DNA from 2 places in the Streptomyces sp. NPDC031132 genome. Region 1 is predicted to be linked to the other one. Evidence: riboswitches for the same ligand, from Rfam matches in the RefSeq annotation. Region 1 holds a riboswitch; the other holds the start of a gene.

What was found. Region 1 has a riboswitch for S-adenosylmethionine ahead of thrC (threonine synthase). Riboswitches for the same ligand answer to the same signal wherever they lie in the genome.
Region 2: linked by a shared signal. The riboswitch ahead of ACZ49B_RS03845 (aminotransferase class V-fold PLP-dependent enzyme) and the one ahead of thrC (threonine synthase) in region 1 are both predicted to bind S-adenosylmethionine.

What each region holds. Positions count from the first base shown of each region.
Region 1 covers NZ_JBVIGX010000013.1:109,330-123,533, reverse strand. The annotation lists gene ACZ49B_RS21045 (alpha,alpha-trehalose-phosphate synthase (UDP-forming)) at 1-815, opposite strand, end outside; gene ACZ49B_RS21040 (glucosyl-3-phosphoglycerate synthase) at 861-1,838, opposite strand; SAM riboswitch class I at 2,036-2,185, shown strand; gene thrC (threonine synthase) at 2,203-3,477, shown strand; gene ACZ49B_RS21030 (MoaD/ThiS family protein) at 3,673-3,951, shown strand; gene ACZ49B_RS21025 (cold-shock protein) at 4,335-4,538, shown strand; gene groL (chaperonin GroEL) at 4,927-6,549, shown strand; gene ACZ49B_RS21015 (hypothetical protein) at 6,636-7,025, opposite strand; gene ACZ49B_RS21010 (phosphoribosylanthranilate isomerase) at 7,124-7,723, shown strand; gene ACZ49B_RS21005 (outer membrane protein assembly factor BamB family protein) at 7,974-9,368, shown strand; gene ACZ49B_RS21000 (Uma2 family endonuclease) at 9,370-9,954, opposite strand; gene ACZ49B_RS20995 (GNAT family N-acetyltransferase) at 10,132-10,707, opposite strand; gene ACZ49B_RS20990 (hypothetical protein) at 10,704-11,078, opposite strand; gene ACZ49B_RS20985 (PTS transporter subunit EIIC) at 11,107-12,597, opposite strand; gene murQ (N-acetylmuramic acid 6-phosphate etherase) at 12,701-13,639, opposite strand; gene ACZ49B_RS20975 (MurR/RpiR family transcriptional regulator) at 13,636-14,204, opposite strand, start outside.
Region 2 covers NZ_JBVIGX010000002.1:167,262-181,465, forward strand. The annotation lists gene ACZ49B_RS03790 (GMC oxidoreductase) at 1-1,197, opposite strand, end outside; gene ACZ49B_RS03795 (SDR family NAD(P)-dependent oxidoreductase) at 1,317-2,087, opposite strand; gene ACZ49B_RS03800 (glycosyltransferase family 4 protein) at 2,207-3,349, opposite strand; gene ACZ49B_RS03805 (hypothetical protein) at 3,405-4,526, opposite strand; gene ACZ49B_RS03810 (C40 family peptidase) at 4,575-5,618, opposite strand; gene ACZ49B_RS03815 (C40 family peptidase) at 5,863-6,891, opposite strand; gene ACZ49B_RS03820 (NYN domain-containing protein) at 7,145-8,509, opposite strand; gene ACZ49B_RS03825 (hypothetical protein) at 8,550-8,789, opposite strand; gene ACZ49B_RS03830 (rhomboid family intramembrane serine protease) at 8,917-9,639, shown strand; gene ACZ49B_RS03835 (Lrp/AsnC family transcriptional regulator) at 9,636-9,917, shown strand; gene ACZ49B_RS03840 (ferredoxin family protein) at 9,979-10,563, opposite strand; gene ACZ49B_RS03845 (aminotransferase class V-fold PLP-dependent enzyme) at 10,612-12,012, opposite strand; SAM riboswitch class IV at 12,231-12,347, opposite strand; gene trpD (anthranilate phosphoribosyltransferase) at 12,458-13,522, opposite strand; gene qcrB (cytochrome bc1 complex cytochrome b subunit) at 13,689-14,204, opposite strand, start outside.

The sequences.
Region 1 (14,204 bases):
CGGTGCGCCAGCGCCCGCAGTTCGTCGCCGTCCACGCCCAGCGGGTACACGGCCACGTTCGTCCGCCGGTGCTGCACCGGGCCACTCGTCATCTTCTCGACGTACGGCGCGTCCCTCGGGTCCGCCCCGGCCGCCGTCTTCGGCTCCGCGATGCCCCGCTCGTCGTCCAGCTGCGCCGCGGTCATGAAGCTGTGCGCCCACGCCCACGTGTGGAAGCCCACCACGTCCGCCCCGAGCATGCCCCACATCAGCTGCGCCCGGATGTCGTCGGGGAGCATGTCCAGGAACTCGCGCGAGGCCCACGGGGTGTGCGTGAAGTGGCTGATCTTCAGGTCCGGCCGCAGTTCCCGCAGCTCACCCGGGACCAGCGCCAGGTGGTAGTCCTGCACGAGCACCGCCGCGCCCTCGCCGGCCTCCTGGGCCAGCGCCAGCGCGAAGGCGTGGTTGTAGGCGGCGTACGAATCCCACCGCCGCCGGAACTCCGCGTCGAAGACCGGCTCGCGCGGGATGTCGTACAGGTGGTGGTGCGTGAACCACAGCACCGAGTTCGCGATGCCGTTGTACGCGTCGTCGTACGTCGTGGGATCGATGTCCAGCATCCGGACGCCGGGTTCGGAGACGCCCCGGCGGACCGCCTCCCGGTCCGCCTCCGACAGCGCCGCGCAGATCCACAGCGCCTCCGGCTGTCGGGCGAGGGCGGCGGAGAGGCCGGAGACGAGACCGCCCCCGCCGCGCCGGGCCGTGAGGGTGCCGTCGTCGCCGAGCTGGTAGGAGAGCGGGCCGCGGTTCGCTGCAACGAGTACCTGGGAAGCCATGCCGCGAACCTAGCCCGGGGCCTGCCCGCTCAAACGTCAGTTCCCTCACGCCACCCTGCGGCCGGAGTACTCCTTGACCCCGGCCATCGGCGGCCGCTCCTCGGTGTCCACGGCGTACGTCCGCGGCACGAACCCGTTCGGCCCGCGCTCGAACTGGGTCAGTTCCGGCCGTACGAGGTGCCCGCGCGAGAGCCGCAGCTGCGCCGTGCGGTAGATCGCCGCGGCCATCCGGCCCAGTGCCTGGCCGTCCTGATGGCGGTGGAGCCGTACGCCGACGTCCACCTGGGCCAGCGCGTCCAGTCCGACCGTGTGCAGCGCGTCCACGAGCAGCCCCAGCTCGACGCCGTACCCGACGGGGAAGGGCAGACGTTCCAGCAGGGTGCGGCGCACGGCGTACTCACCGCCCAGCGGCTGGACGAAGCCGGCCAGCTGCGGCCAGTGGAGGTTGAGGAGCGGACGGGCGACCAGCTCGGTCACCCGGCCCCCCTGGCCGGGCGGCCTACCGGAGGCGAGCCCGTCGACCTCCGGTCCCAGCGGGCGGTCGTACATCGCCTTGACGAACTGCACGTCCGGCTCGGTCAGCAGCGGGCCGACGATCCCGGACACGAAGGCGGAGGAGAAGTCCCGCAGGTCGGCGTCCACGAAGCAGACGACGTCGCCGGTGGTCACCAGCAGCGAGCGCCACAGCACCTCGCCCTTGCCGTGCACGACCGGGATCCGCGGCAGGATGTCGTCGCGGTGCACCACGCGGGCGCCCGCCTTCGCGGCCACCTCGGCGGTCCGGTCGGTGGAACCCGAGTCGACCACGACCAGTTCGTCGACCAGCGGCACCGGCAGTCCGTCGATCAGATCGCGACGGATCACCTCGACGATGGCGCCGACCGTCTCCTCCTCGTCGAGCGCGGGCAGGACGACGCTGACCGTGGTGCCTGCCGCCCGCTTGGCGGAAAGCAGCTGGTCGAGCGGTCGGTCGGCCGCGGACCAGGAGCGGTCCGCAAACCAGCGCTCCACCTCTTCCAGCACGTTCGGCACTCCCTGTTTCCTCGTTCGTCCTCGGCGGGTTTCAGCCGAAAAGTGATCCATCTCGCGGTTCGGACAGCTGTCTCAACCGCCCGGACCTTCCGTTACAGTCTTGAACAACGCGAAGGACCACCGCATGCCGGGGGTCCCCGCGAACAAACGCCCGGACGCGCCATGGAGCGCGCGGCCCGGTGCCATACCGCTCATCCAGAGGGGCAGAGGGACACGGCCCGTTGAAGCCCCGGCAACCCTCCAGTCGGTTCTCGCGCTTGCTTGCAGCAGCGAGGTCCCCGGCTAGGGAAGGTGCCAATTCCGTCTCATGGCGAAGTGCGCCATGGGGAAGATGAGGAGAAAGGGCCTCGCCATCATGGCTGCACAGACTGTTGCCACCTCTGTCGATCTCGGACCTGCCACCGGCCTCTCGTGTCGTGAGTGCGGTACCCGCTTCGAGCTCGGACCCATCTTCGCGTGCGTCGAGTGCTTCGGACCTCTGGAAGTCGCCTACGACCTTCCCACCGGGGACCCCGACGCCCTGCGCGCCGCGATCGAGGCCGGCCCGAACAACATCTGGCGCTACGCCCCGCTGCTGCCCGTCCCCGCGGACGTGGCCTCCAAGCCCAGCCTGAACCCCGGCTTCACCAAGCTCGTCGACGCGGCCAACCTGGCCAAGGAGCTCGGCTTCACCGGCAAGCTGTACGTCAAGGACGACTCCGGCAACCCGACGCACTCCTTCAAGGACCGCGTCGTGGCCATCGCCGTCGAGGCCGCCCGCGCCTTCGGCTTCACCACCCTGTCCTGCTCCTCCACCGGCAACCTGGCCGGCGCCGTCGGCGCCGCGGCCGCCCGGGCCGGATTCCGCTCCTGCGTGTTCATCCCGCACGACCTGGAGCAGGGCAAGGTCGTCATGGCCGGGGTGTACGGCGGCGACCTGGTCGGCATCGAGGGCAACTACGACGACGTCAACCGCTTCTGCTCCGAGCTCATCGGCGACCCGCTGGGCGAGGGCTGGGGCTTCGTCAACGTCAACCTGCGTCCGTACTACGGCGAGGGCTCCAAGACGCTGGCGTACGAGATCTGCGAGCAGCTCGGCTGGCAGCTGCCCGACCAGATCGTGATCCCGATCGCGTCCGGCTCGCAGCTGACGAAGATCGACAAGGGGCTGCAGGAGCTGGTCAAGCTCGGCCTGGTCGAGGACAAGCCTTACAAGATCTTCGGCGCCCAGGCCGAGGGCTGCTCCCCGGTCTCCACCGCCTTCAAGGCCGGCCACGACGTGGTCCGCCCGCAGAAGCCGAACACCATCGCCAAGTCGCTGGCCATCGGCAACCCGGCCGACGGCCCGTACGTCCTGGACATCGCCCGCCGTACGGGCGGCTACGTCGAGGACGTCAACGACGAGCAGGTCGTCGAGGCCATCAAGATCCTCGCGCAGACCGAGGGCATCTTCGCCGAGACCGCGGGCGGCGTGACCGTCGGCGTGACCAAGAAGCTCATCGAGAACGGGCAGCTCGACCCGGCGCTGACCACGGTGGTCCTCAACACCGGTGACGGCCTCAAGACCCTGGAGGCGGTGGCCGCGGACAGCGGGCAGACCGCCACCATCCGCCCGAGCCTGGACGCGTTCCGCGCAGCCGGCCTGGCCTAGGGGGTGGCCGGCGGACCAAGGCCGGGCCCGGGGTCTCTGGCACCGCGCCTTGCTGCGTTGTCGTCAGTCGCCGACGCTCCGCGTCGACTCCCTCCTCCGCCTTGCAATCCACGGCACGAGACACCCCGGGCTGATCCGGCCCTGATCCGCCGGACACCCCCTCCCTCCCCGAACCCCCGGAAAGGCAGCAGCGCCATGAGCGTCAACGTCCGCATCCCCACCATCCTGCGCACCTACACCGGCGGCCAGGCCGAGGTCGCCGCCGAGGGCGCGACCCTCTCCGAGGTCATCGCGTCCCTGGAGGCGAACCACCCGGGCATCGCCGCCCGCGTCCTGGACGACCAGGGCAAGCTGCGCCGCTTCGTGAACGTCTACGTCAACGACGACGACGTGCGCTTCGAGGGCGGCCTGGACGCGGTGACGCCGGACGGTGCGGGTGTCTCGATCATTCCCGCCGTCGCCGGCGGCTGCTGATACGCGAAAGCCCCGAATTGCTCCCTCCGCTAAAAGCGGAGGGGGCAATTCTGCTTGGTTGGGCGCGGTAGAGTTGGGGAAGTCCCCTCCGCTGTTCTTGCCACCCGCATATGAGCGGGTCGAGTGAGGGTTGACATTGAGTCAATATGCAAGTGCGGTATGGGGCTTTGGCGAGATATGCCGGGTCCGAGTTGCCCGGCAATATGCCAAATTTTCACTCTATTTCAATGTATCCCCGTGTCCAGATTTCTCGTCGGATTGACCTGTTGCAGACAGCAGCGGTGCAGATACATTCAGCCCCGGTCGAGGCGTTCCGGCGCAAGTTCTGACCCGGGACCGCGAAGTGCGGTCCTGCGCAAGGGCCAGTAATAGGGGAGTTAGGCATGGCTCAGGGCACCGTCAAGTGGTTCAACGCGGAGAAGGGCTACGGCTTCATCGCGGTCGACGGTGGTGCGGATGTGTTCGTCCACTACAGCGCCATCCAGATGGACGGGTACCGCACCCTTGAAGAGGGTCAGCGGGTCGAGTTCGAGATCTCGCAGGGCCAGAAGGGTCCGCAGGCGGACATGGTCAAGCTCGCCGTCTAGTCCCGGCGCGATCGACCACCGACGCATACACATGAAGGGCCCGCATCCTGGAGGAGGGATGCGGGCCCTTCGTGCTGCCCCCGCAGCGCGCGCGTGTCGCCCGCGCGCCGCCCCGTGCCGCCCCTCGTGCCGGGCCCGGACGTCGGCCCGGCGTTCCCTCAAGCCGCTTGCACTCGAGGGGGTCGAGTGCTAATCATTGGCGTTAGCACTCTCCTGTCGAGAGTGCTACTACACAGGACCGGGTCGGTGAGGCCCGCAGGGTCCGGCGGGAAGGAACCGCCGGGCACGCAGGCCGTCCGTCGCGGGCGCGGGCGCGGTCCGGAGCAATCCAACCCTCCCCTGGCGCCGGCGGCGCAGGGGGAACCCCAGTCCTGGAGGACCACTTCAGATGGCCAAGATCATTGCGTTCGACGAGGAGGCCCGGCGCGGTCTCGAGCGCGGGATGAACCAGCTCGCCGACGCCGTCAAGGTCACCCTTGGCCCCAAGGGTCGCAACGTCGTCCTTGAGAAGAAGTGGGGCGCCCCCACGATCACCAACGATGGTGTCTCCATCGCCAAGGAGATCGAGCTCGAGGACCCGTACGAGAAGATCGGCGCCGAGCTGGTCAAGGAAGTCGCCAAGAAGACGGACGACGTCGCGGGCGACGGTACGACCACCGCCACCGTGCTCGCCCAGGCGCTCGTCCGCGAGGGCCTGCGCAACGTGGCCGCCGGTGCCAACCCGATGGCCCTCAAGCGTGGCATCGAGAAGGCCGTCGAGGCCGTCTCCGGCGCCCTGCTCGAGCAGGCGAAGGATGTCGAGACCAAGGAGCAGATCGCTTCGACGGCCTCCATCTCCGCCGCCGACACCCAGATCGGCGAGCTCATCGCCGAGGCCATGGACAAGGTCGGCAAGGAAGGCGTCATCACCGTCGAGGAGTCCCAGACCTTCGGTCTGGAGCTCGAGCTCACCGAGGGCATGCGCTTCGACAAGGGCTACATCTCGGCGTACTTCGCCACCGACATGGAGCGTATGGAGGCGTCCCTGGACGACCCGTACATCCTGATCGTCAACTCCAAGATCGGCAACGTGAAGGACCTCCTTCCGCTGCTCGAGAAGGTCATGCAGTCCGGCAAGCCGCTGCTGATCATCGCCGAGGACGTCGAGGGCGAGGCCCTGTCGACCCTGGTCGTCAACAAGATCCGCGGCACCTTCCGGTCCGTCGCCGTCAAGGCCCCGGGCTTCGGCGACCGCCGCAAGGCCATGCTCGGCGACATCGCCATCCTCACGGGCGGCACGGTCATCTCCGAGGAGGTCGGCCTCAAGCTCGAGAACGCGGGCCTCGACCTGCTCGGCCGCGCCCGCAAGGTCGTCATCTCCAAGGACGAGACCACGATCGTCGACGGCTCCGGCGACAGCGACCAGGTCCAGGGTCGCGTCAACCAGATCCGCGCCGAGATCGAGAACTCCGACTCGGACTACGACCGCGAGAAGCTCCAGGAGCGCCTCGCGAAGCTGGCCGGCGGCGTGGCCGTCATCAAGGCCGGCGCCGCGACCGAGGTGGAGCTCAAGGAGCGCAAGCACCGCATCGAGGACGCCGTTCGCAACGCGAAGGCGGCCGTCGAGGAGGGCATCGTCGCCGGTGGTGGCGTGGCCCTGCTCCAGGCCTCCGCGGTCTTCGAGAAGCTCGACCTGTCGGGTGACGAGGCGACCGGCGCCAACGCCGTGAAGCTCGCCCTGGAGGCCCCGCTCAAGCAGATCGCCGTCAACGGTGGTCTCGAGGGTGGCGTCGTCGTGGAGAAGGTCCGCAACCTGACCGTCGGCTGGGGCCTCAACGCCGCGACCGGCGAGTACGTGGACATGATCGCCGAGGGCATCATCGACCCGGCGAAGGTCACGCGCTCTGCCCTGCAGAACGCCGCGTCCATCGCCGCGCTGTTCCTGACGACCGAGGCCGTCATCGCCGACAAGCCCGAGAAGGCCGGCGCCCCGGCCGGCGGCGGCATGCCGGGCGGTGACATGGACTTCTGATCGACCTCTGGTTGATCGGCTGTTCTCGAACGAGGGCGGCACTCCCCGTGCAGGGGGGTGCCGCCCTCGGGCGTTTCCGCGGCGCGCTAGAAGCCGGTGGTGTCGAGGGAGAACTCGAAGGGCTCCGGGATCTGCACGGGTTTGCCGAAGGACACTGTCGTACGGGAGCGGTACCCGTGCGGTGAGGGTTCCCAGCAGCAGGTGAGCTCCGATTCCTGCATGTCGACGATCAGACAGACGGGGACGAGCTGTCCGTAGACCTCCAGCTTCTCGTTCCAGTCCACGTCCTTGGCGGACACGGAGGTGAACTCGGCCACGAGGGAGAGTGCCGCTCCGTCCAGGTGCCTTCCCTCGCCCTCGAATGCGGACTCGTCGACCACGTAGAGATCGGGGCCGTAGGCGCGCCCGGCCGCTGAGAACTGGAAGAGGAAGGGCGCGATGTCCGACCGTTGTCCTCCGAGTGGCGTTCCGTGCACAGGGCGTGAGCCCCCTTCCAGGCTAGCGGCGGGCGGGTGGCTGCGCCCGGTTCCGAGACGGATCACCACCGCTCGGGCGGCTTTGATTGACTGGGGGTATGAGCGAGCTGTTCGTGAAGATCTGCGGGTTGAAGACCGGGCCGGACGTCGGCGTTGCCGTGGCGGCCGGAGCCGATGCCGTCGGGTTCGTCTTCGCGCCGGGCAGCCCCCGTACCGTCGACGCCGCCACCGCGCGGGCGCTGGCCGCCGAGGTGCCGGACTCGGTGCTCACCGTCGGGGTGTTCCGCGGGCAGCCGGTCGAGGAGGTCCGGCGGCTGGCCGGGGAGAGCGGCGTACGCGGCGTACAGCTGCACGGGGACGAGGGCCCGGAGTACTACGAGGCGCTGCGCGCCGAGGGCCGGACCCTGCTGCGGGCCACCGCCCAGCACGTCGGGCGCTGCGGGGAGTACGGCGAGGACCTGCTGCTGATCGACGCGCCCGACCCCGGCTCCGGCAAGCCGTGGAACTGGGCGTCGCGGGAGTTCACCGCGCCCGAGGGGCGCTGGCTGCTGGCCGGCGGGCTGAACCCGGGGAACGTACGGGAGGCCGTGGAGACCACGGGCGCCTGGGGCGTGGACGTGTCCAGCGGGGTGGAGCGGGAGCGCGGCGTGAAGTCCCCCGACCTGATCCGCGCCTTCATCGAGGCCGCCCGGAGCTAGGGGGTGTCGTCAAAGTCCCGTCTGGCCGGCGGGGCCCGGCACGCGCGCTCGCCGCGTTGTCGTCGGTCGACGACGCGAGCGTCGCCTCCCTCCTCCGCCTTGCGATCACACGCACCAGACCCCACCGGCCCCGCCCACACGGGCGGACGACGCTACTTTGACGACACACCTAGAGCCTGTCTTTCGGATCATGCCGGGCTCGCGGGGCCTAGTCCGCCCCCCGCGGCTACGCTGCGGCCAAGGGGGGATCATGAACGAGGAACCGTCGCTCGTGCAGCGGCTCGGGCAGTGCACCGTCGTGGCCGCGGCCTGCGCGTTCAGTGCCGTCGCGGTGCTGTACGCCGTCCTGTGCCTGGAGATGACCGCGGACCTGTCCTACGTCGCGTGCGGCCTCGACATGTGCCCGCGCGGGCTGGGCCCGCTGGTGCTGTGGACGCTGGTCGCCGGGCTCGCCGCGGCCGGCCTGTGGTGGTGGGCCCTGAAGGGCCGCGGGTACCGCTCCGCCCTCGGTTGGACGGTGGCCGTCGCCGTTGCGCTCGTCGCGCTGTGGCCGGGCTGGCTCGGCTTCTCGTGGCTGCGCGGCCCGCACATGGACCTCTTCTCGTACCAGGTCCCGGACGGTTCCGGCGCGGACATGCCGCTCGGCTCCTGGGCGGGGGACCCGGCCACGGGGTTCGTGATCCGGGGCCGCGCGGACCAGGTGATCGGCTACGACGGGGAGGGCCGCCGCGGCTGGAGCGTCCCCGCCCCGCCCGGCGGCGCGGTGTGCGCGATGAGCGGGGACACCCCCTCCGGCACCGGCCTGCTCACCGTGACCACCGCGGAGAGCACGTGCGGCAACCGCCTGGTGGCGGTGGACGTCACGTCCGGCGAGCAGCGCTGGACCAAGGACATCCCGAAACTCGTCGGCAAGCCGTCCGCGGGAGGCTCCCTCGCCGTGACCGCGACCGCGGCCGCCGTACTCGCCCACGACCTGGCCACCGGTGCCGAGCTGTGGCGCTCCCCGCTGCCCGCGGGCGCCGTCGCCACCGAGGTTGCCGCCGGACCCGGCCGGGTCCTGCTGATGGCCCGGACCGGCAAGGGCGTCGAGCTGTTCGCGCTCGACGCCCGCACCGGTGCCGTCGCCTGGCAGTTCCCGATGCCGGTCGGGTACGAGTCCCCGCGCATCGTGTCGGCCTCCCCGGCCGCAGCCGTCGGCGACGGGCGCCTGCTGGTGTTCGACGACGCGGGCCGCCCGCACGCCGAGTCGCAGGCCCCGTACGTCCCGACCACGGGCGCCGCGGCATGGCTGGTCGCCGGCGACGTGCTGTACGCGCCGGTCCCGGAACGGGAGAAGCGGGAGGTCCTGGCGGCGTTCTCCCTGAAGGACGGCCGCCACCTGTGGACCCGCGCCTTCGACCACGACTGGCGGATCCGCGCGCTGGCCGCCGACCGGAGCGGCCGGATCGCCGTGGTCACGGAAGGCGCGTACACCCACCTCTGGCACCTCGCCCCGGGCACCGGGAAGCCGGGCGGCGAGTCGACGGTCCTGCGGGGCCTCCGGCTGGGCGAGTCGTTCGCCCTCTACGGCAGGACGTTCGTCAACCTCGACGACGACGGCCGGCTCCCGCCGATCTTCGACGTGGCCCCGACGATCGGCTGGTGAGTCAGCTCGCGAACTCCTTCAGGGCCTCGGTGTCGAGGGTGATGCCGACGGGGGCGGGGATCTCGATTGATGCGCCGTATGGGAACGAGGGCTCCGTGCGGTATCGCCCGCTCTCCGGCTCGCTGTGTACGGTCACGCCGTGCCGCTCCCGGTCGATGAGAAGGTAGACGGGGATGCCGGCGGCCGCGTAGCCGTCCCGCTTCTCCATCCGATCCCGCCTGTCGGTGTCGGTGTCTGAGTCGTGGGAAGTCACCTCCAGGACCATCAGTACTCCCGTCGGCTCGGCCCACTCCCCTGCCCCGGCAAATGTGCCAACCGGCGCCAGCGTGCCGTCAGGACGGGCGCGGCCGGCGCGATACCGCTCGACCTTCAGACCACGCTCCGGGTACAGCGCGAGGTCCGGGCGCTGCTGCATGCACTGCCGCAGCACCCACATGGTGATCTCGTCGTGGTCGCCGTCGGGCACAGGCTTGACCTCTAGCTTTCCCTGGACGAACTCAAGAGTCACCGTCTCGGGTGCCGTCCGGGCGATCTGTTCGAACTCCTCGACCGTCATTTGCGGGTGCTCGGCGAAGCTGGGGGTCATGGTGTCGCGCCTCCTCGAGACCATGGTGCCCCCCGGGCCCACTTCCGGATCGACTGAAGCGTCATGTGCGGCTCCGTTCGGTGCGGATGCTGCAAACGCTAGAGGCATATGCCAGCGCTGAGCCGCCCCTCGCGCGGGAACAGCCCAAAGGGGTGAGCAGGCTCGAGGGTGCCGACGTCAGTCCGTGCGGAGGCGGGCGTGGAGGTGTTCGTCGTGCCGGCCGTCGGCGTGGAGGAGGGCGCCGCGCATGGTGCCCTCCAGGGGGAAGCCGGCCTTCGTCGCGATGCGGCAGGAGGCCGGGTTGGCCACCGAGTGGGTGATGCGCAGGCGGTGCAGGCCCAGCTCCTCGAAGGCCCAGCGGGTGACCTCGGTGGTGGCCTCGACCATGACACCGCTGCCCCGGCCCGCGGGCAGGAGCCAGTACAGGAACTCGCCGCTCCCGCCCGGGAGATCGAGGTCGGCCAGGCCGATCAAGCCGAGGGGCAGGCCGCCGGCGGCCGGGGCCACCGCCCAGATCGCGGCCTCCTCGGAGCGCCAGCGCTCCTGCCAGCGCTCGATCCGGGCCACGGCCTCGGCCGGTGACAGCAGGGCCGGGCGGTTCCAGTGGCGGATGTCCGGGTCGTGGCAGGACTCGACCAGCGCGGGGGCGTCGTACGGGGTCCACGGGCGCAGGTGGAGCGTGCCCGGGAGGTCGAGGACCGGCTGGGGGAGGGCCGCCATCCGGCCCGGCGGAACCGCCGGGGCGAGCGTCATGCAGCGTCCCGGAAGTGGGCCAGCAGGGCTTCTGCGTCGGCGGTGCTGCCCGAGATGGTGTCGAAGCCCATGCCGGGCGGGACGGCCTGCCCCCACAGCCAGGTGTGGTGACAGCTGAAGCAGAAGATCAGCTCGAACAGGGGCTCGTCCACGGCGTCGTACGCCCGAAGCCCCCAGCCCGGCGCGAAGCAGATGCGCGGCTCACCCGGCGCCATCGACGAGATCAGCGCGAGCGAGTCGGCGGCCTCTCTGCCCGTCCAGCGGGAGACGACCGGGCCGGTCATGGGGTCGCCGTAGCGCTCGGGGCGCGCTGAGAGGCGTACGACCTCGACGACAGCGGTGGCGGCAACGGCTTCGGCGGGGAGCTGCATTCGCGCAGTCTCCCCGGCCGACCTCTATTTACGCCATAGCGGGCTCCGTGGCCGGTGGGGCGGTGGCCGGAATTGGCTCCTGGTCGGCGTTGAGCTCGGTCAGCATCTGCCGCGTGAATCCGAAGAAGTACGTGGCGGCGAAGCCCACGAGGTAGCCGACCAGCAGGCCGCCGGCGTAGATCGCGAGGTTCAGGCCCATCCCCGACGGGCCGTCCAGCAGCGGGAACAGCGCCCATCCCGACGGGCCGATGGCCGTCGCGCCGAACGCGACCCCCAGCTGGTTGCAGAGCCCGACGAAGGCCCCGCCCGCCGCGCCGCCCGCGCAGGCGGTGACGAAGGGGCGGCCCAGCGGGAGGGAGACCCCGTAGATCAGCGGTTCGCCGACGCCCAGGAAGCCCGCCGGGAGCGCGGACTTGATGGTCGTGCGCAGCGACCGGTTGCGCGGCAGCCGGCAGTAGACCGCGAGCGCCGCGCCGACCTGGCCCGCGCCCGCCATGGCGAGGATCGGCAGGAGGGCGGTGTGGCCGGTCTGCTCGATGAGGGTGGTGTGGATCGGGATCAGGGCCTGGTGCAGGCCCAGCATCACCAGCGGCAGGAACAGGCCGCCCAGGACCAGCCCGGCGAAGGCGCCACCGCTGGCGAGCAGCCAGGTGGCGAAGGAGCCGATGGCCGTGGAGACCTCGCCCGCGAGGAACATCAGGCCGAAAATCGTCACCAGGCCGGAGGCCAGCACAGTGACGGTGGGGGTGACCAGCGCGTCCACCGACTCGGGGACCCACCTGCGGCACAGCTTCTCCACCCGGACGGCGAGGAACGCGGCCGCCAGGGCCCCGAGTACGCCGCCCTGGCCGGGGGACAGGTGTTGGCCGAAGGCGTCGACCTTCGCGACGCCCGGGAAGACGATGATCGCGGCGACGGCGCCGCCGAGGACCGGGGTGCCGCCGAACTCCTTGGCCGTGTTGTAGCCGACGAACACCGCGATCAGCGACATGAACCCCGAGGCGATCGCGGCGAGCGCCGGGACGACGGCGGGCAGCCAACCGGTGTTCAGCAGGACGCCGTTCAGGCCGGCGATGATGCCGCAGCCGATGAGCGCCGGGATCAGCGGGACGAAGATGTTCGCGATCCGGCGCAGGAACAGCTTCACCGGGGTGCTGTTGCGGGCCTTCTGCGCCTGCTTCAACGCGGCGCCCTGGGCCGCGAGTTCCTCGGCCGTGACCGGCGTGGCGGCCGTACGCGGCGGGTGCCCGGCCGAGCGGCCCTGCTCGACCAGCGCCTCGAACTCCGGGGTCACCCGGGCGACGGTCCCCGGCCCCAGCACGATCTGGTAGGTGTCGTCGTCCTCGACGACGCCCAGCACCGCGGGCAGCGCCCTGAGGGCCGCGTCGTCGACCAGCGAGCGGTCGTGCAGCGCGATGCGCAGGCGGGTCATGCAGTGCGCGATCGAGCTGATGTTGTCCGGGCCGCCGACCAGGGGGAGGATCGCGGCGGCTGTGGCGCGGTTCTTGTCAGTGGACATGTGGTGATCGCCTTGCGTCGGGGGAACGGGGCAGTCAGCAGGTCAGCAGGTCAGCAGGTCAGCGAGTCAGTTGGGCCGGAGGGCCGGGGGCCGGCCGGCGGCGTCACTCGGTGGCGGCGGCCGTACGGGCGAGGGCCTCGCGCAGGTGGCCGTGCGAGGCGGTGAGCAGCCCGGCCGCGGTCGGCCCGTCCACGCCCGCGAGGAGCACGAGTACGGCCTGCTTGACCTCGCCGCCGGTGGCGTCGAGCGCGGCCTCGATCTCCTCGTCCGGCGCGCCGGTGGCCAGCGCCAGGATCCGGCGGGAGCGGGCGCGCAGCTTCTCGTTGGAGGCGCGCAGGTCGACCATCAGGTTCCCGTACGTCTTCCCGAGCCGGATCATCGTGACGGTCGAGACGAGGTTCAGGACGAGCTTCTGCGCGGTGCCGGCCTTCAGGCGGGTGGACCCGGTCAGCAGCTCGGGCCCGACGACGACCTCGATGCCGTGCTCGGCGGCCGCGGCGAGCGCCGAGCCGGCGTTGCAGGACAGTCCGACGGTGAGCGCTCCGCACGTACGGGCGTACGCGACGGCGCCGATCGCGTACGGGGTGCGGCCGGAGGCGGAGATGCCGATGACGGTGTCGTCGGCGGTCAGCTCCAGGGCGGCCAGGTCCGCGGCGGCCAGCTCGGCGGAGTCCTCGGCGCCTTCGACGGACCGGACCATGGCGCCGGGCCCGCCCGCGATCAGGCCGACGACCTGCGCCGGGTCGGTGTTGAAGGTGGGCGGGCACTCGCTGGCGTCGAGGACGCCCATCCGGCCGGCGGTGCCGGCGCCCGCGTAGACCAGCCGCCCGCCCCGGGCCATCCGCAGCGCGATCGCGTCGATCGCGGCGGCGATCTGCGGCAGCTGCGCGGCGACGGCGGCCGGGACGCCGGCGTCCTCGGCGTTCATGGTGCGGGCGATCTCGAGGGTGGACAGCCGGTCGATCTCGGCCAGTTCGGGGCGGAAGGCCTCGGTGGTCAGCGTGTCGAGCTGGGCGCGCAGTGCGGCGTACGACGTGGTCATGGGCGGGGGCTCCTGGCGGTTCGGCGGGGGGCGAGTGCCTCGTACGAGGCGGCGAGCGCGGGCGCGGCGGTCTCGTACGTCTGCTGCGCGACGGCGACGAACAGGCAGTCGACGACGAGGAGTTGGCTGGTCCGGCTGGACATCGCGGCCGGGCGCAGCCGGGTCTCGCGGGGGGCGGAGGTGGCCAGTACGAGGTCGGCGTAGTGGGAGACGGGGGCGCCGGGGCGGCCGGTGAGCGCGATGGTGGTGGCGCCGCGCTCGAAGGCCGTGCGGAGGGGGTCGATCACGTCGCCCGTGGCGCCGGAGTGGGTGATCGCGACGGCCGCGTCGCCGGGGCGCAGCTGCACGGCGCCCGTGACGGCCAGGTGGGGGTCGCTGTGGGCGTGGGCGACGAGGCCGATCCGCAGCAGCTTCTGGGCCAGGTCCTGGCCGACGAGGGCGGAGGCGCCGACGCCGTAGATGTCGATCCTGCGGGCGGTCGCGAGCGCGGTGACGGCGGCGGCGAGCGCGGCGAGGTCGAGCCCGGCGGCGGTGTCGGCGAGGGTCTGGGCCTCCTCGTGGGCCA
Region 2 (14,204 bases), on a different contig from region 1:
CATGGGCAGCGGGGCGATCTCCGCGAACACCGGGTGGGCGGCGTTGTCCCAGTCGTCGATGCCCAGGGCCGGCATGGTGGCCTGGTCGCAGCCGACCGTGTCCCACAGGTGGTTGGCGCGGGCGGTCATGATGTTGCCGTTGTGGCCCCAGCCGAGCCCGACCTTCTCGCTGAGCGCGGGCAGCGTGCCCCGCTCACGGGCGCGGAGCAGGATCTCGGTGGTGCCGAGGCTGCCGGCGCCGAGGAAGAGCTGTTTGCAGCCGAGCTCCCTGACCTGGGTGACCCTTCCCGTCAGATCGCTGGTCTGGACGGTGAGCACGTAGCCCCCGGCCGGGTCCTGGCGTACGCCGACCACGCGCTGCATGGTCTCGATGGTGACGTTGCCGGTGCCGATCGCGGCCGCGAGGTAGGTCTTGTCGACGCTCTTCTTGCCGTGGTTGTTGCCGTAGATGACCTCGCCGGCGAGGGCGGATCGGGTGGCGGTGCCGGCGGCTTCGCGCTGCATGTACGAGAAGTCGTACACGTTGGGCACGAACGTGGTCCGCAGGCCGGTGTTCTGGGCGTGCTTGCGGGAGATCCGGGCGAACCGGTACCACTCCGTGGACTCGAACCAGCCGGGGTCGATGTCGTTGACGCCGAGCATCGCGCGGGCGCGGGGGTAGTACGTGCCGTACATCTCGTCGGCGTCGACCCGGGGCAGCACCTCGGAGAAGTACGAGCGCCGGGGCGTCGGGGCCATCCCGCCGTTGACGAGGGATCCGCCGCCGACGCCGCGGCCGACGTACACGGACATGTCGCCGTGGTTCACGCGGTCGAGGACGCCGGGGTAGGGGCTGATGTCGCGGTTGACGACGTCGAGCCAGAGGAACTGGGCGAGCGGGGCCTCGGTGCGGGTGCGGAACCACATGGACCGCTGGTCGGGGGCGGAGGTGGAGGGGAAGACCTTGCCGTCCGGGCCGGGGGTGTTCCAGAGCCGGCCCATCTCGAGGACGACGGTCCGTACGCCGGCCTGCCCGAGCCGGAGGGCGGCGACGGCCGAGCCGTAGCCCGAGCCCACGACAATGGCGGGGGCGTACTGAGCGGCGGCGGGCTCGGCGGCCGCGGCCGATTGCAGGCCTATGCGGGTGAAGCCGAGGGCGGCGGCGGTCTGGAGGGCGCCGATACCCAGGAAATGACGGCGCGTCAGCTGGGGTGTCATGGCCGCATCATGGGCGGAATCCGGCCGTCCACCCAGAGGCGGTGTTGACAGACTTCTGAGGAACAGTCAGATGTGGCGGAGGATCACCGCGCCGGGTCCGGGGCGGGGTGGAAGCGGCGTCAGACCTGCTCGGTCGGGCGGACGAGCATCTCCGCCACCGCGACCCGCCGCGGCCGCGTGACGATGTAGACGATCGCGTCCGCGATGTCCTGCGCCTGCAGCCGCTCGATGTCCCCGAGCACCTTCGCCAGCGCCTGCTGCACCTCGGGGGCGTTGTGCTCGCGCAGCTCGGTGTCCACGCTGCCGGGCTCGACGAGCGAGACCCGTACGTGCTGCCGCGCCAGCTCCTGGCGCAGCGCCTCGCTGAACGCGACCACGCCGAACTTCGTGGCGCAGTACGCGGCGCCCATGGCCGCGGCCTGGCGGCCCGCCACGGAGGACACGTTGACGATGTCGGAGACCTGCCGGGGGCCGTCCCCGGCAGCGTTCGCCAGATGCGGCACGGCCGCGTGGGTGGTGTGCATCAGGCCGGTGAGGTTGATGTCCACCATGCGCTTCCAGTCGGCGAGGGCCGAGCGCGCGGCCTGGCCCAGGATCATCAGGCCCGCGTTGTTCACCAGGGTGTCCAGCCGCCCGAGCTCGTTGACCGTACGCTCCACCACGCGCGCGGCCTCGGCCTCGTCGGCGATGTCGGCGGGCAGCACCAGGGCCGAGCCGCCGCCGGACTCGATCTGGGCCGCCAGTTCCGTGAGCCGATCCCCGCGCCGTGCGGTGAGCGCGACGGTGGCCCCCCGCCCGGCGAGCGCCAGGGCGGCCGCCTTGCCGATCCCGCTCGAAGCCCCGGTCACCAGGGCCACGGTGCCGCGCAGCACGTCGTCCACGGTCCTCACCACTCCTCGCCGCCGCGCAACCGTCGTGCACGTCCGCAGACATGCCTTCCGCGTCCGGCGGGACATGCACGGCCGGGGCCCCGACGCGCCCTGGTCGGCGTAATCGCGGGCCGGGTCGCTCAGAGCAGCTCGCGCAGGCGGTCGGCCAGGAGGTCCCAGCGCCACTTCTCCTCGACCCAGGCGCGGCCCCGCTCGCCCATGCGGCGGCGCAGCTCCGGGTCCTGCAGCAGCGCGATCACGCGGTCCGCCGCGTCCTCCGGGACGCCGCCGCGGACCACCCAGCCCGTCTCGCCCTCCAGGACCGCGTCCGGCGCCCCGCCCGAGTCGCCCGCGACCACCGGCAGGCCCGTCGCCGAGGCCTCCAGGTAGACGATGCCGAGGCCCTCCACGTCCAGTCCGCCCCGGCGGGTCCGGCACGGCATCGCGAAGACGTCCCCGGCGCCGTAGTGGGCGGGCAGCTCGGCCCACGGGACCGCGCCCGTGAAGACCACCGAGTCCGCGACCCCGGTCGAGACGGCCAGCGCCCGCAGGTCCGCCTCGTACGGCCCCCCGCCGACCACCAGCAGCACGGCGTCCGGCACCGCGGCCAGGATCCGCGGCATCGCCTCGATCAGCGTGTCCTGCCCCTTGCGCGGGACCAGCCGCGAGACGCAGACCACCACGGGCCGGTCCGACAGCCCCAGCCGGGCCCGGACCTCGTCGCCGCCCGACCCGGGGTGGAAGGTCTTCTCGTCCACTCCCGGCGGGAGTTGCACCATCCGCGCCGCCGCCCGGTCCGTCAGCGCCGAGGCGATCCGCGAGCGCGTGTACTCGCCCAGGTAGGTCAGCGTGTCCGTGCCCTCGCCGATCCGGCGCAGCAGCTGCCGCGCCGCCGGGAGCTGCGCCCAGCCCGCCTCGTGCCCGTGGGTGGTCGCCACGATCCGCTTCGCCCCGGCGCGGCGCAGCGCCGGGCCCATCAGCCCCAGCGGGGCCGCCGCCCCGAACCACACCGACTCGCAGCCGTGCTCGCGCAGCAGCCCGACCGCCCGCCGGGTCACGCGCGGGGTGGGCAACAGCATCGTCGTACGATCGCGCACGACCTGGAACGGCTGCTCGGCGTCGAAGGCCGCGGTGGCCTCGCGGCCCTCCGCACCGTGCTTCCAGGTGGAGGCGTAGACGACGATCCGGTCGGGATCCAGCCGCAGCGCCATGTTGTGCAGGAAGGCCTGGATGCCGCCGGGCCGCGGCGGGAAGTCATTGGTCACGATCAGCGTCTTGTGCATCGCCAGCCGACAGTACCGGACGGCCCCGTGCGGCCCCTGCCCGGCCGCGGGCGGGCTACGAAGCGCCCAGCTCCTGGCGGAGGCTCGCCTGCCAGGCCAGCGTCAGGCCCGGCAGATCGCCGCCGATCGTTTCCTCCAGGACCGTCGCCAGGGGCTCGCGGCCCGCCCGTTCGTAGAGGCGGACCAGTGTGGCGTCGCCCCACTTGACCGCGATCAGGCGGCAGGCCAGCCATGCGCCCTCGTACGCGCGGGCCAGTGAATCCGGGTCGGCGCCGAAGGCGAACGCCTCGTCGGCGGGGAGCGCGGGCGGCAGCTCGCCGCGGCGGACCGCCCGGGCCAGGGCCGGCGCGGCCTGCTGCGGGGCGGTGGCGCCGCCGCGGTACGCCGCCCAGTCCGCGAAGCCCTCCGAGAGCCACAGCGGGGTCTTCGCGGTGGTCGCGGCGCGGGTGGCCACGTGGGTGACCTCGTGGGTCAGGACCACGCCGCGGCCCGCCGCGCTGAGCTCCGCCCATCCCTCCGGGTTCACGACGACCCGGTCGGCGGGAGCCGCGGCGGCGCCCACCCGGCCCGTCGTGACGGCTCCCATGCCCCGGTACTCGGCAGCCGGCCGTCCCAGCAGCTGCGCCATCCGCTCCAGGGAGCCGGGCACCAGCACGACCACCCGGCCCGCCCACGGCCGCGGCCAGGCGGCGCTCGCCGCGGGCACCGCCCGGTCCGCCTCCGCCCCGATCTCGGACAGGGTCTGCGGCGACTGGCCGACGCCGAGCACCAGCGCGTGCGCTCCCCGGACCACCTCCACCGGGCCCTGGTCCCACAGCTGCGGCGGAGCGCCCGGCGCCGCCCGGTCCCCGGTGACCCGCCATCCTCCGCCGTCCCGGCTCAGCCGCACCTCGCGCGCCGAACCGGCCGGGGCCGTGTCGTAGCCGGCGAGGCGGTAGTGCAGTTCCGCCCGGGCCGTGGCCTGCGCACCGTCCCGGCGGACCGCGGAGACCTCGTACGCCCATCCCTCCAGCGGGATCCCGGCGAGCTGCGGGGGCGGTGTCCGCGACCAGGCGGCCACGGCCTCCCGGATGTCCCCCTCGGCTGCGTCCCGCACCGCAGGCGCCCCGCACCCCGCGAGCAGCACGCTCAGCAGGAGCGGCAGTGCGCGTACGAGGAGCCGACGGACCGGGGACATCCGACGATCGTACGCACGGCCTGCGTCAGGGAAGGGGCAGGGACCGGGTCAGGGACGGGTCACCGAGGACACCGGCATCATCCCGACCGGGTCGTACCGCACCCGCGCCCCCGGGTACGGGGCGTGCACCACCTGCCCGTTCCCGACGTACATGCCGACGTGGCTGGCGTCCGAGCGGTACGTGACCAGGTCGCCCGGCTGCGCCTGCGAGAGCGGGACCTGGCGGCCCGCGTACCGCTGGGCCTGCGAAGTGCGCGGCAGCGAGACGCCCGCCTGCCGGTACGACCACACCATCAGCCCGGAGCAGTCGAACCCGGAGGGCCCGGTGGAGCCCCAGATGTACGGGCGGCCGACCGCGGCCCGGGCCGCCATCACGGCGGTCGCGGCGCGCCCCGAGGAGGGGCCGAGCGAGTTCAGCTCGGGCAGGCCCTCGGGACGGTCGCCGGCGCGGGAGGCCCGCTCGAAGTCGGCCCGTTCCTGCGAGGGCATGGCGTTGAGGAGCCGGCGCGCCGCGGCGAGCTTGGCGGTGACGGCACGCTTCTGGCGGGCCACGTCGGCGCGTACGGCGTCGAGTTCGGCGAGCTTCAGCGAGGCCTCGTGGCGCTGCTGGCCCAGCCGGCGCTGCTCCTTGCGCAGTTCGTCGAGCTGCCGGGCCTGCCGGTCGGTCAACCGGTCGAGCTGGGAGGCCTTGTCGAGGTACTCGTCCGGGTCCTCGGAGAGCATCAGCTCGACGGCGGGGTCGATGCCGCCGGAGCGGTACTGGGCTCCGGCGAAGGTGCCGAGGACGCCGCGCATGGTGTTGATGCGGTCCTGGCCGCGGGCCAGTGCGTCCTGGGCCCGGTCGATGTCGGTGCGCAGCCGGTCGGCCCGCTCCCCCGCCTGGTTGTAGCGCTCGGTGGCCTGTTCGGCCTCCTCGAAGAGCCGGTCGACCTGGGCGCGGGCGCCGGCCGGGGGTTCCTGCGGATGCGCTGGGGCCGCGCTCGCCGCCCCGCCCGCCAAGGCTGCCGCGGCGGTGGCCGCGGCGGCGGTGAGGACGGTGACCTTGGTGCTCCGGTCGAGTCTGCCGAGCCCGGGCCGGCGATGGGACGCCACGAGGAACCACTCCCTTCCGCTGCGCGGGACCGGGTCCGCCCCCCGTGGACGGTCGTGTGCCGGGCTCCGCGCTGGCAGACAGTAGCCGCGCGGCCACGCAGCGGCCAACGACCCCCGGAGGGCGGACACGACGACGCCCCGCCGGAGACGCAGGTCACCGGCGGGGCGTGTGGTCACAGCGGGGCCGCGGAATTCGCCCGGATGGGCGGTGTGCGGCGCGTCCCGCGAAGGAGACCCGGGAGCGTCAGCCGATGCGGACGCCGAACTGGAACGGCATGTTGCCGATGGCCTCGTACTTGACGCCACCGCGCGGGTTCGAGGCGTGCAGGACCATCCCGTTGCCCGCGTACAGGGCGACGTGGTGCAGGTCCGAGTAGAAGAACACCAGGTCGCCGGGCTGCAGCTGGCTCTTGCCGATGCGCGTGCCGTCGTTGGCCTGGGTGTAGGTGGTGCGCGTGATGCTGACGCCGGCCTGCTTGTAGGCCCACTGGGTCAGCCCCGAGCAGTCGTAGGCGCTCGGGCCGGTCGCGCCGGAGACGTACGCGCTGCCCAGCTTGGTCTTCGCGGCCGCGAGGGCCGCGCCTGCGCGGCCCGAGGCCTTGACGTTGCCGAGGTCGGCGCGGTCGCTGTCGCTGCGGCTGGCGCGGGTGTCCTCGTCCTTGAGCGCCGCGCGCTCCTGCGCGGTCAGGGAGTTGAGGAGGGCCTGGGCCTCGGTGAGCTTGTCCTGCGAGGCCTTCTTCTTCTCGCCGAGCTCCGTGCGGGTGGCGTCGAGGTCCGCGAGCTTGCCGGAGGCCTCCTGGCGCTGCTGCGCGAGCGAGCGCTGCTTGGCCTGGATCTTCTGGACCGTTTCGACCTGCTTGCCGCTCAACTGCTCCAGGGTGGAGGCCTTGTCGAGGTAGGTCTCGGGGTCGCCGGAGAGGAAGAGGGCGACGGACTGGTCCATGCCGCCGGTGCGGTACTGGGCGCTGGCCATCGAACCCAGCGTCGTGCGCAGCTGGTTGAGCTCGTCCTGGCCGCGGGCGACCTGGTCCTGGAGCTGGCCTATCTCCTTCTCGAGCTTCTCCTGGCGCTCCTTGGCCCCGTTGAACTTCTCGGTGGCCTGCTCCGCCTCTTCGTAGAGGGCGTCGACCTTGGCCTTGACCTCGTCCTTGTTCGGCTGGGCCGGAGCGGCGGAGGCGCCGTGTGCGGAGAGGGCGACGGCCGCGGCGGCCGTGGCGGTGAGCACGGTCACACGAGTGCGGGTCGGCTGCTTGGGTCGACGGTGGGACGCCACGAAGGCGAGCTCCTTCTTCCTAGAGCCGCCGAAGGAACGCAACTCGGCGACACCCCCGCCGCCACCCCGAATGGGTGATCTACCGCACGAAGGTTTGAGCAGACCCTAGTGACCCGGCTGTGATCAGTTCAAATCCTGTCGAGAAAAAAATCGCTTGCCGACCAGGTTCTTTACCTACAGCCCACGCTCTGTGCAGGGCACTTGACGGTACGTTCCCTCTCGGCCATGCCAAATCGGGCATTCCGTCGACGAGTTACGAAACGCGCGAAAGCCGCTTCAGCAACAAAGCGGACGTCACCGGCCGGGCGCCGGCCTTCGCCACGCCGTCGGCCACCTCGCGGTCCGTGGAGACCACGACCACCGGCCGGCCGGGGGGCTCCGCGCGCACCAGCTGGCGGATCAGCTCGTCCGCCGTGACCCCGGGCTTGGAGAACAGCACGCGTACCCCGCGCGGCGGCGCGAGCAGCACCGGAGCCGCCAGTTCCGCGCCGTCGAAGACACAGGTCATCTCCGCTCCGGTCTGCGCGGCCAGCATCGACAGCCCGCCCAGGAGCCGCAGCCGCTGCTTCTCCAGCGGCATCGTCGGATAGCCGGTCTTGGTCACGTTGTAGCCGTCGACCACCAGATGGGCCTGGGGCAGCGCCAACAACTGGTCCAGCAGCGCCGGGTCGGTCTCCGACAGGGCCCGCGCCGCGATGTCCTTCGGGGTCATCCGGCCCGGCTCCACCGCATCCACGGTGTCGGCCGGCCGCGTCGACACCGGTGGCAGCGCCAGCTCGCGGCGCAGCCCCTGGGCCGCGTCCAGCACGGTGTCCAGCAGCAGCCGCAGCCGCATGTCCTCGACGCTGCGGCCCTCACGGGTGGCCCGGCGAGAGGTCTCCAGCGCCGCCTCGACCTCCGCGAGGCGGGACTTGAGCCGCCGGGTCTCGCTCTCGGCGGCGGCCACCTGCGCGGCCGCGTCGCCCCGGATCCCGTCGACCTCGGCGGTGACCTTGCGCAGGGCCGCCTCGCCGCGCTTCACGTCGCTCTGGGCGCTGCGCAGCTTGCGCTGAAGCGATTCCGCTTCCTTGCGCACCGCCTCCAGCTCGGCCCGCACCTGCTCCCCGCCCAGGCGCTGCGCGTCCCGTGCGTGGGCCAGTTCCTCGCGCAGGCGGTCCAGTTCGCGCCGGGTCTCCTCGCCGACCCGCTCGGCGTCGGCGCGCTGCGCCTCCTCGCCGGCGGAGGCCACCAGCTTGACCCAGCCGACCGGCCGCAGCACGTACGCGGCGGCCGCCACGTCCAGCGGGTCCGCGGCGGCGGGCGGCGCACCGGACTCCAGCGCACCGGCCAGCTCGGCCTGCGCCTCGCGCAGCTTCTCGGCGACGCGGCCCCGGAAGACGGCGTCCGTCTCCACGGCCGCGGCCATGGCGTTGCCCGCGAACTTCGCGCGCCGGGTCGGGGTGAACCGGGCGTACTGGCGCAGCTGCGCCGGGAGGTCCGCGACCGTCAGTCCGCCGAAGGCGTCCGAGACGAGCGCGACGACCCGGCGCCGCACGCCTTCCGGCAGCGGGCGGTCGAGCACCTCCGCGGCGTCGCCGGCCGCGTCGGCCGGCTCAGCGCCGCTTGCTGGCTCCACAATCCGTCACCCCTACCGTGATCTACCTGTGGGCCCGGCTCCGTCAGGAGTCCGTGCCCGGCCTGTCCACGAGCTCGATCTGGTCCACCGCGTTGCACCACCGGCAGCGGACCGACTCGATGGTCTCATTGACCACCTCGCGCTCCTCGACCTTGGGCTCCCCGGCAAGATCCAGGTGGACGTACTCCACGACCTTCGACGAACGAGTGACGTCGAAACGCGTGAGGTTGCCGCACAGCGTGCAGCGCCACCGGGTGGTGTCGGTCGGCAGGGGAACCGTCATCAGGCCGCTCTCTCCTTCGTAGCTGATTCAATTAAAGCCGCCGTCCGCGTCAATCGGCGGACCGCAGCACGTAACCCTACGGCCTGCCGGTGCTCCGGGTGGGTCCGCTTGGGTCATGCTCAATCGCATGATCGTAAGGTGGCAGGCCCTCCGGGAAGCCGTCCGGGGCCCGGTGGTCGTCCACGCGGTGATCGCCGGCTGCTGCGTGGTGTTCCTGCTCGGTCCGGCCTCGGGGCTGAACCCCTCGTACGGGACGGGCGAGCGGTTACTGGAAGCGGGGACCGCGTACTTCCGACGCTGGGGAGTGGTCCCGGACGAGCTGTTCACCGGGTCGGGGCGGGCGCTGCTGACCCCGCTCACCGCGCTGTTCGTGCACGGCAGCTGGCTTCACCTGCTCGGCAACATGCTCTTCCTCTACGTCTTCGGCGTGATGACGCAGGAGCGGATGGGCCGACCGGAATTCCTGTCCTTCTACGTCTGTACGGGTTACCTCGCCCTGGCGGCGTACGCGGCGGCCAACGCCTCCTCGCCCCAGACCCTGGTGGGCGCATCGGGGGCGATCTCGGCGGTGCTGGGGGCCTTCCTGTGCCTGTTCCCCCGGGCGAGGGTGACGAGCCTGTTCCCGTTCCTCCTCTTCCTCCCGCTGCGCTTCCCGGCCTGGATCGTCCTCCTGTTCTGGTTCGGCCTCCAGTGGCTGGCGGCGCACCGCGCGGGGAGCGGCCCGGGGGTGGCGTACCTGGCCCATGTGGTGGGCTTCTCGCTCGGCTTCGTCTACGCGTGGGTGCGGTATCGGCGTACGACTAGAGTGAGGAGACCAGCGACGGCCACCGAGGGAGACAGCCAGCCGTGATCACCGCGATCGTGCTCATCAAGACCAGCGTGGACCGCATCCCCGAGATCGCCGAGTCGATCGCCGCGCTGGAGAACGTCAGCGAGGTCTACTCCGTCACGGGGACGTACGACCTGATCGCGCTGGTCCGCGTGGCCCGCCACGAGAACCTGGCGGACATCATCCCGGGCCGCATCAGCAAGATCCCGGGCGTGGAGGCGACGGACACCCACGTGGCGTTCCGCACGTACTCCCAGCACGACTTGGAAGCGGCGTTCGCGATCGGCCTCGACGCGTAGCGCCTGGTTCGTCCCGGCTCGCGGATCCCGGCCGCATCAGGCCCTCGGCAGTGGCGCGAGGTCATGTGCCCAGCTCCGGCACGCTCTCCCCCGTCCGTGCCGGGCGGCCTTCGGCCAGCCAGAACAGGTAGTCGCGGAGGTGGTCCGCCAGGTCGCCGTCGATGTGGGCTACGTACGCACGGGCCCCGGCCGCGGCGTCGTTCATCCAGTCGCTCCGGGCCGATGCCCAGGGTCCGCAGCCCGCCCTCACGGCCCACTCGCGCACCCGGGCCCGGTCCCGCCACCAGTCCCGGACCAGCTCCGGGGTCCAGTGGGCGTCGCCGTCGCCGCCGTACGCCCGGAAGGGTTCGCATTCGGCGGCGCAGACCAGGGCGTGGACCTCCGAGGGCGTCCGGGGCTGGTGGTACACGAACTCACTGCCGTACGCGTCCTCGTACATGACGTGGTCGGGCGCGCACTGCCGCCCGGTGAGGCAGGTGTCGGTGTGGGCCGCGTAGAAGGGGCCCGGCACGCTCCGCCAGTCCCGCTGCTCCCAGCCGTCGGGCGCAGGCCCGGACCAGTCGCGGCTCACCCGGTCGCCCCGCCACAGCGGATGCGGCTCGCCCGCCATGGCCCGGGCGGTCGGTATCGGATCCCAGTACGTCATGCGGCGAAGCGTATGCCGGGACGGTGACGACGGACGGAGTCCGGCGTGTCAGGAAATGGGCACGCAGCGGCCCTCTTCGGTGCGGTACTGCCACTTGGCGCCGTCGGCGACGAGTTCCTTGACCGCGCGGACGAAGCGGTCGACGTGCTCGTCGGGCGTGCCCGCGCCGAAGCTGACGCGGATCGCGTTCAGCGAGCGCTCGCCCGGGGCCGCCTCGGGGGCTCCGCATTCGCCCTGGGCCTGCGGCTCGCTGCCCAGCAGGGTGCGGACCAGGGGGTGGGCGCAGAACAGGCCGTCGCGGACGCCGATCCCGTACTCCGCCGACAGCGCGGCCGCGAAGTGCGAGCTGTTCCAGCCGTCCACGACGAAGGAGATGACGCCGACCCGCGGGGCGTCGTCCCCGAAGAGGGAGAGGATCCGAACGGCCGGGACCTCCGCCAGCCCGTCCCGGACCTTGGCGATCAGGTGGTGCTCGCGGGCGACGAGGCTCTCGAAGCCCGCCTCGGTCAGGGCCTTGCAGGCGGAGGCGATCGAGTACACGCCGATGACGTTCGGGGAGCCGGCCTCGTGGCGGGCGGCCGTCGTGTGCCACTCGACGTCGACGCCGCCGTCCGCGCGGCGGGCGACCTTCCGGGAGGCGCCGCCGCCGGCCAGGTACGGCTCCGCCTGCTGCAGCCAGTCCGCGCGGCCGGCCAGCACGCCCGAGCCGAACGGCGCGTAGAGCTTGTGCCCGGAGAAGGCCACCCAGTCCACGTCCAGTTCCTGCACGGAGACGGGGTGGTGCGGGGCCAACTGGGCGGCGTCCAGCACGATCCGCGCGCCGTGGGCGTGCGCGGCCGCGGCGAGCTCCTTCACCGGCCACAGCTCGCCGGTGACGTTGGAGGCGCCGGTGACGCAGACCAGCGCCGGGCCGTAAGGGTCACGGGCGGCCAGCGCCCGCTCGAGGGTCTCGACGGCCTGGGCGGGAGTACGGGGGGCGTTGAGGTACGTGACCTGCGTGTCGGCCCACGGCAGCAGCGAGGCGTGGTGCTCGGTCTCGAAGACGAAGACCTGGCAGCCGGCCGGGAGTACGGCGGCGAGCAGGTTCAGCGAGTCGGTGGTGGACCGGGTGAAGACGACCTGGTCGGCGGGGCGGCAGTCGAGGAACTCGGCGACCGTGGTGCGGCTCTGCTCGAAGAGGTCGGTGGAGAGCTGGGAGAGGTAGCCGGCGCCGCGGTGCACGCTGCCGTAGTAGGGGGCGTACGCGGCGACGTCGTCCCAGACCCGCTGGAGCGCCGGGGCGCTGGCCGCGTAGTCGAGGGCCGCGTAGGTGACCTCGCCACCGGTGACGAGCGGGACGGTGACGTCCCGGCCGAGGACCGGCAGCGGCTCGGCACGGGCGGGGTCGACGGGGGCGGCAACGGGGGCGGTCACGGCGGCGGTGGCGACGGCGTTCGGGTACGTGGACATGGCGGTATCTCCCGGCGGGACAGGCTGAATGGCTTCGGACGGCCCGTACACGGGTGCACGGATGCGCGGACGCGCATGCGGCTGTGGGGTACGGGAGTTGCCTCGACGCACGGACGGCTGGGGGCCGTGCGGAGGGTGAAGAGGGGCGGAGTCGCCCTATCGCATTCGCTTGCTCACGGAAAAAGCTCCTCGAGAGACCAGGACCCCTGGTGTCGAGGGATCCGCGCTTGCCGTAGGCCTTTCTGCCTACGACCTGGTCATCACCCGGGGCACCCCGCCACGGAAGGAGGGTTGCCGGACAGCAAGCCGGGGCCTAAACGCTGTCACTCGTGACCTGGTCAGCATCCTGCCACAAGATCCCTCACGCACAAGACCCCGGTCCGCATCGTGGACCGGGGTCATCGCTTTCACGCCTTTCCGGCGCGGCCGGGCGCCAGGCCGGGTGCTAGGCGTTGCTCGCTCGCACCCAGCGCTCCAGGGCGGCCCGCGCCGCACCCGAGTCGATCGACTCGGCCGCGCGGGTGATACCGGCCGCGATCTGCTCCTCCAGGGTGCCGGTGCCCGGGTCCAGCGCCACGAGGGCGGCGGCCGAGTTCAGCAGGACGGCGTCGCGGACCGGGCCGGTCTCGCCGGCCAGCAGGCGGCGGGCCACGTCCGCGTTGTACGAGGGGTCCCCGCCGGCCAGGGCGGAGACGTCGACCAGGGAGATGCCCACGTCACGCGGGTCGAGGGTGTGCTCGGTGACCTTGCCGTCGCGGACCCACCAGATCCGCGAGGTCGACGCCGTGGTCAGTTCGTCCAGGCCGTCGTCGCCGCGGAAGACCAGCGCGGAGGAGCCCCGCTCGGCGAGGACGCCCGCGACGATCGGGGCCATCCGGGGGTCGGCCACGCCGGAGGCCTGGGCCCGGACCCGGGCCGGGTTGGTCAGCGGGCCGAGGATGTTGAAGGTGGTGCGGATGCCGAGTTCCTTGCGGGCCGCCGCGACGTGCCGCAGCGCCGGGTGGAACTTCACCGCGAAGCAGAAGGTGATGCCGGCCTCGGCGGCGACCTCGACGACCCGCGCCGTGCTGAGGTCGAGGTTGACGCCGAGCTTCTCCAGGACGTCGGAGGAGCCGCTCGCGGAGGACGCGGCCCGGTTTCCGTGCTTGACGACCTTGGCTCCGGTGCCGGCCACCACGATCGACGACATCGTCGAGATGTTCACCGTCTTGGCCCCGTCGCCGCCGGTGCCGACGATGTCCACGGTCCGGCCCGGCACCTCGATCAGGTTGGCGTGCTCGTACATGGAGCGTACGAGGCCGTTGATCTCCGCGACGGTTTCGCCCTTGGCCCGCAGCGCCACCACGAAGCCGGCGATCTGGGCGTCGGTGGCCTCCCCGCGCATGATCCTGTCCATGGCCCAGGCGCTCTCCTCGGCGCGCAGGTCCTGGCCGCTCAGCAGCGCGTCGAGGACGCCCGGCCAGCCACGGGCCGCCACGCTGTCGCCGCCTGCCGGGGTCGCAACGTTCATGGTCCGCTCCTGCTTTTGGTCGGCCACCCGGGTCGGGGCCCACGTCGGATGGGAAGGGCTCCAGCCTATCCAGCCCCGGGGACGGCAAAGAGCCCCGTCCGGACACTGGACGGGGCTCTTGCCGTGGCGACACCAGGACTGACCGAAATCAGTCCCTCAAGCGGGATCAGTGGTGGCCGTGGCCGCTCTGGATCTCCTTGTACTCCTCCACCGTGGGCTTCGGAATCTGGCTGTCCTCCGCGTAGTAGCCCTTGCTGAGCTTCGCGCGGAGCTTCTCCATACGGCCGACCTTGCGCTCGACGCCGTTCTCGTCGACCGTCGGGCCGATCTCGACCGGCTTGTACTGCTCGTGCGAGGTCAGCGTGTGCAGCTGGCCCTGCGTCAGCGGCTCGTGGACCTCGACGAACTCACCGTGCGGCAGGCGCTTGATGATGCCGGTCTCACGACCGTGCAGCACCTTGTCCCGGTCCCGGCGCTGGAGGCCGAGGCAGATCCGCTTGGTGATGACGAAGGCGATGACCGGGCCGACGAAGAAGCCGATACGGGCGAACCAGGTGATGTTGTTGATCGACAGGTGGAAGTACTGCGCGAACATGTCGTTTCCACCGGCGATCAGCAGGATGACGTACCACGTCAGCCAGGCCACACCGAAGGCCGTACGGGTCGGGACGTTGCGCGGGCG